Regions from separate parts of the Marinicrinis lubricantis genome, predicted to be linked through region 2. Evidence: riboswitches for the same ligand, from Rfam matches in the RefSeq annotation. Region 2 holds a riboswitch; the other holds the start of a gene.
What was found. A riboswitch is a leader RNA that binds a small molecule or an ion and turns the genes downstream of it on or off. The one in region 2 is predicted to bind cobalamin.
Positions count from the first base shown of each region.

Region 1: linked by a shared signal. The riboswitch ahead of ACFPXP_RS17905 (S-layer homology domain-containing protein) and the one ahead of metE (5-methyltetrahydropteroyltriglutamate--homocysteine S-methyltransferase) in region 2 are both predicted to bind cobalamin.

Region 1 covers NZ_JBHSQV010000179.1:14,631-17,762, forward strand. Annotated here, with positions in the region: gene ACFPXP_RS17895 (ATP-binding protein) at 1-345, shown strand, start outside; gene ACFPXP_RS17900 (lysophospholipid acyltransferase family protein) at 534-1,247, shown strand; cobalamin riboswitch at 1,270-1,469, shown strand; gene ACFPXP_RS17905 (S-layer homology domain-containing protein) at 1,638-3,132, shown strand, end outside.
Region 2 covers NZ_JBHSQV010000034.1:16,603-19,734, reverse strand. Annotated here, with positions in the region: gene ACFPXP_RS05700 (DNA-3-methyladenine glycosylase I) at 1-190, opposite strand, end outside; gene ACFPXP_RS05695 (DUF2203 domain-containing protein) at 210-608, opposite strand; gene ACFPXP_RS05690 (hypothetical protein) at 629-871, opposite strand; cobalamin riboswitch at 1,072-1,314, shown strand; gene metE (5-methyltetrahydropteroyltriglutamate--homocysteine S-methyltransferase) at 1,461-3,132, shown strand, end outside.

The DNA of each region.
Region 1 (3,132 bases), on a different contig from region 2:
CAAGAAGACCTTCATGTAAAGGGGATTCCCGAAAAACTCAGCCAAGTGCTGATCAATTTAATAAAGAATGCCATTGAGGCAAGTCCTGAAGGCCAAATTGTACATATTAGCGCATATCGAACCGAGGAAAAAGCGGTCATTGAAATTAAAGATCAAGGCATCGGTCTTAGCCAAGAAGAAATTAAGCGGATCGGTACACCGTTCTATACGACGAAGGAGAACGGTACGGGATTAGGACTTATGGTATGCTATCAAATTATTAAATCGATGAATGGGAAAATCGAAGTGTTCAGTGAGAAAAATAAAGGAACCCAGTTCATCATTAAGCTTCCCGCCGTAGATTAATTCTACGGTTTTTTTGTGGTCATATAAATCACTTGGAAGAGGGATGCGTCTATGACTATGCTGTGAAATCAAGGAATGTGCAGGGACTCGCTGCCTATTTTGTCCTTTTCTTGAACTCTCAGGTGCAGTATAATATTTCTGTTAAGCAAATAAGCGCTGAGATTACGAACAAGGAGTGTTGGTTGCGTTTGAAAAACTTTATCCTGCTGCTTCGGTTTGCTTTATATATGCTGAGAACGATCCCGAATCTGAACAAGGCTAAGAAATATGCCAGGGAAGGTAAGGAAGCGGAGAGGGTCGCCGTCGTTCAGCGACAAGCGAAGGATTGGACCTCTTATATTTTTAAATTGATCAAATCGGAAGTCATCGTGCATGGGGAAGAGAAAATTCCTACAGACCAGGCCGTTGTATTTGTAGCCAATCATCAAGGATACTTGGATATTCCGATCATTATGCATGCCGCACCGCAGCCGGTGGGATTCATTGCGAAGGAAGAGCTGAGAAAGATGCCTTTGATTGGTACGTGGATGCAGTACAAAAATTGCATCTTTATGGAGCGAAATAATGTACGTCAGTCCTTGAAGGCTATTAATCAAGGGGTCCAGTATCTGAAGGAGGGCCACTCGATGGCGATTTTTCCGGAGGGGACCAGAAGTAAAGGTCCGGAAATGGGAGAATTCAAGCCGGGCAGCTTTAAGCTGGCGACAAAGGCGAGAGTGCCGATCGTTCCAGTAACGATTAACCATTCCTACAAGCTTCTTCCAGAAGGGTTAAAGCTGAATCCGGGCGTCGTAGAAGTCACTTTCTCCGAACCGATTCCTACGGAAGGGCTTTCTAATGAAGAATTAGGCCGTTTGCCGCAATTGGTGCAGGAAGAGATTAGGAAGCACATTAAACCTTAGAGCGCCATACATAGGATTGAATTGAATACGTTGAAATATAGGTGTTGAGGGCATCTTCATAGATGCTTCAGCTTAAAAGGGAAGCCGGTGCGAATCCGGCGCGGTCCCGCCACTGTCATAGAGTAGTGTGCTGCCAACATGTCACTGTTTGCTTGCAAGCGGGAAGACGGCAGCAGGCGATGACTCTTAAGCCAGGAGACCTGCCTATATGTATCAACACCTGCAATCCTACGAGGAATAGGGATGGTGTTCGAAGCAGATCGTTTTGGCGATTTTGCATATTTCGACTTAAGACTTCCCTAACTAGGGAAGTCTTTTTGCTGCGCGGGGATTATGAAAGAAACGATGAATCTAGTATGGTTAAGGAACAAATAGAGAGGGGAAACGAGGATGAAGAGAATTTTATGGGTCATGGGACTTGCCTTGCTGCTGGTATGGAGTACATTTCAGCCCTCCGTGCAGGCAGCGGGGGAGGAAGTCAATACCTCTGTTGATTTGGCTGTTCTGCAAGCGGATATCGAGCAGGCCGCAAAAGCTGTATTACGGCAAGGTCAAATATCTGAATGGAGTGCGGTTGGATTGGTTCGTTCCGATAGGACTTTGCCCGACGCATATTCTGATGAATTATTGAAGGAAATCGTCAGTGAACGTGGTAAATTCCGTTTGGTTACGGAGTTGGAAAGGAAAATCATTGGTTTGTCTGCGGCAGGCATCGATGCGGGAGACGTCTTGGGTTATTCTTTAGTGGATGAACTGCTGAATCACTCCGGGATGACGGGTCAAGGATCGAATGGAGTCATTTATGCGCTGATCGCTCTGCAAAGCAGCGGGTATGAGCACTTGGAATCGAGCGAGTGGAGTGTAGAGCACTTGGTCGACTGGCTTCTTAAAGAACAAAATGAGGATGGCGGTTGGTCGCTGACAACAGATGGAGACAGTGACATTGATATTACGGGGATGGCATTAACCGCGCTGAGCCCGTATTTGGATCAAGAAGCGGTCAAAATATCGACGGATAAGGGTGCAGCGTGGATATTAGATCGGCTGACGGAGGCGGATTTACAAGCTACGATATCATCCGAGAGTATTTCCCAGGCAATGATTGGTCTATCGTCTATTGGGCAAAATCCACACCTCTTGTATGAGCAGCTCCTTCCGTACCGGTTGACAGATGGAACATACGCTCATTTAGAAGGTGAGCAAGGAAATGCGATGGCAACGGAGCAAGCATTCTTAGCTTTAACGGCGTATGAGCTGTATCTAAACGATCTCCCCGGTGTGTATGAAGGGTTAAACAGCGTTCATGCTGAAGTGATTGTAGAAGGTCCAGAAAATACGATCGTATCTGGTGAGGTGCATGCTTCACAAGCGCTAGAAGCGGTGCAAAAGCTTCTTGCTAAAGAACAGATTTCTTTACATATCGAACATTCCAGTTATGGCCGATATATCACATCGATTGATGGAATTGAACAGGGACTGTATGGCGGTTGGGACGGTTGGAATTATGCAGTATACCGCGGAGGGGCATGGGTTCCTGCAGACGAATATGGAGCCATGGACCAATTTTCACTTCAAGAGGGAGATCGACTGTACGTCTATTACAACGATGATACCCAGTTGATCGATTCGGTGACGCCAGGCGAGTCGTTCGTTAAAGCGGAAGGGATGATGACGCTTCAGGTGAATACATCGGTTTGGAACTGGGATGCCGGGAAGGCGGAAGTGGCTGCAGCTGTCGGTGTAACTGTCCAAATCGGTCAGCAAACGGTTCAGACGGACGTCTACGGACGTGCAAACATAGATGGCCTGCCAGCTGGTGAATACGATGTGAAAGTGACTGCTTATGATTCGGAGAAAGGAGCACTCGTCGTCCCGTTTTACAGCA
Region 2 (3,132 bases):
CATCAAATACACGCCGATAATGCTCCCTCTTCTGCAAAATCGTCCACCAGCTTAATCCCGCCTGGGCCCCTTCGAGAATCAGCATTTCAAACAGCTTCTGATCATCGTGCACCGGAACGCCCCACTCTTGATCGTGATACGCTATGTAGAGCGACTCTTGGTTGACCCATCCGCACCTTTGTTTTTCCATCCGGACATCCTCCATCTCATCAATAAAATCGATCCTCGTCTTGAATGACTTTTCGACCCATAAATCCCTCGTTCACTCCGTGATAATGAGTAATCCCGTCCTCTCCCTGCTTCCAGCAAAGCAGCACTTCCTCCCCTTCCAGCCTCGAAGGAAAATCCAGCAGACCCAGTTCAATGCTCTTTAATTGGACGCCTTGCTTAAATATATTTTGAATATGCAGCTTTGCTTCAATCTGTAAAAATTCCAATTCGCTCTCCACTTGAAACAGCGCCCGCTCCTCTGCCCCTTCATACCGCATTTCTTTCAAAAAGGCGTACAGTTCATCAAACCGGTTCTTGAGTGCTTGAAGCTTGTCTAATTCCTGTTCCAGTATAGGCAGCAGCTTGCCTGCTTCTTCTAAAGTGAAATATTTATCCACGAAGTATCACCACCATCATCTTAATCATTAATTCGAATTAATAGACTTCCATTCGCTCCCCGACCGAGCTTCACATTGCATTTCGGACAATTCGTAACGGACTGGGGCACTGAGATGATCTGGTCGCAGGCAGGACAGCGTTCAACTCCCTGCTTCGCTGTTTTCACAATATGCTTATAACCTTTCATCACGTTATAAATGCCAATCGCCAGCAAGATGAACGCGATAACCACTAACAATCTAAATAATATGACAATCATCATAACCCTCCTGCTCATGAATAGCTCTAGTATACAACACCTTGTGCACCCATTCCAAAAGCGAAGTGCTTCGGCTAATCTATGAATTTATGATTTGATCTGGATCAATGAAAGAGGGGGATTCTATGAAATCACGTCCTCTTTTTGTAAATTGTAGTTTACATTCTTTTTCAAAATATCGTATGATGATACGGTACAACTCAATACCATATATGGAAGCAGGTTCTTGATTCCCACTGTATGAAGGGGAACTCAAGATGAAAAGGGAAGTCCGGTGAAAATCCGGCACGGTCCCGCCACTGTAACAGAGGAGTATCCGTCCAGCGTTGAACGCATTAAGGTTTTCAGCGCAGTCAGAATGAAACAGCCACTGGTCCCCGGACTGGGAAGGCGGACGGATATGAGGATTCTGGAGTCAGGAGACCTGCCTGTTTCTAAATACACTGTGAACCTACGGGAGATAGGGAGGTGTGAAAGCAGCGTTTCAATACGATCATGAAGCGGCTTTTTCCCTATTCTTTTTTTCGGGAAGAAGCCGTTTTTTATGTGCAGATGATTCGATTGACAACCATTTTGAAGGAGGTACGAAACCATGACAACCATTCAAACCAGTAATCTAGGATATCCGCGCATCGGCGAAAACCGAGAGTGGAAAAAGGCGCTGGAGGCTTTCTGGAAAGGACAAATAGCGGAGGAGGAGCTGTACAAGCAGTTAAAAGAGATGCGGCTATCCTATTATAGAAAACAAAGGGATGCCGGCATCGACTTGGTTCCTGTAGGTGATTTCACCGCTTATGATCATATGCTTGATCTCAGCGCGATGTTCGGTCTTGTGCCAGGACGTTTTCCCTATGCGGGAGGGAAAGTAGATCTTGCCACCTATTTCGCTATGGCCAGAGGAACGAAGGAAGCCGCAGCTTGTGAAATGACCAAATGGTTTAATACGAATTATCACTATATTGTTCCTGAAATCGGGCAGAGAGAGCCTAAACTCACGCACAATCGACCACTTGAAGCTTATTTGGAAGCGAAAGAGGAGCTTAGTCTGGAAGGTAAGCCGGTCATGGTTGGCCCGTATACGTTTCTTAAATGCGCCAAAGGCTACGCCTCTTCCGAGCTGCAGTCTCTTCTCATGACCTTTGCCGAGCTGTATGGAGAAGTGCTGAAGCAGCTGGAGCAGGCAGGCGTTGTATGGGTACAGCTGGATGAACCGGCCTTAGTTCTGGAGATGGAACGAGAAGAGCTGGTTTGGGTCAAAGCCGCGTATGAGCGAATGGCGGAAGCCGCGCCTGGTTTGAATTTGATTCTGCAAACGTATTTCGACTCGGTTCATATGCCGGAACAAGTATTTGAGCTTCCCGTTCAAGCATTCGGCCTTGATTTCGTCCATGGCCGTCAAGGAAACATGGCGGTGCTCCGCTCCAGACTGTTTCCACAAGACAAAAAGCTCGCGATCGGCATCATCGATGGGCGCAACATATGGCGCAGCGATCTTGCGGCGGATCTAGAGCTGCTGCGTGAAATCTCCGGATACATCACTCCAGATCGCTGGATCATACAGCCTTCTTGCAGTCTGTTGCATGTCCCTGTCACTGTAAAATACGAACAACTGCCGGATCCAATCATTCAGCAAGCTTTAGCCTTTGCCGATGAGAAACTGGCGGAAGTCGTAGTACTGTCACGCGCCTATACAGGAAATGCCAGCGCAGAGGAAGCTGCTTTCGCAAGTCGCGCGGCACTTCTTCGATTAAATCAATCCCCTTCCAGGCGCGTCGCTGAAGTAGTCAACCAGATGGAAGCCATTGATCAGTTGAGTACGGCTCGAACCACCACCTTCGAAGAGCGCTACCAAAAGCAGTTAAAAAAACTGCAGCTTCCTCCTCTGCCAACGACGACGATCGGCAGCTTTCCTCAAACCGCGGAGGTTCGGAAAGCGAGACGGCAATGGAAGAATGGACAATGGACTGAGGCGCAGTATCAAACGTTCATTCAGGAGCAGATACGGGAATGGGTCGACATTCAGGAGAACCTTGGACTGGACGTCCTTGTCCATGGCGAATTTGAACGTAACGACATGGTTGAGTTTTTCGGAGAGCGGCTTTCCGGATTTACCTTTACCCAGAACGGATGGGTGCAATCTTACGGGTCAAGGTGCACTAAACCGCCTATCATTTATGGAGATGTCTCGCACGACGCTGCGATGACCCTGCAGGAAACGCTATTCGCAAGGTCGCTGACACACAAGCCGATCAAAGGAATGTTGA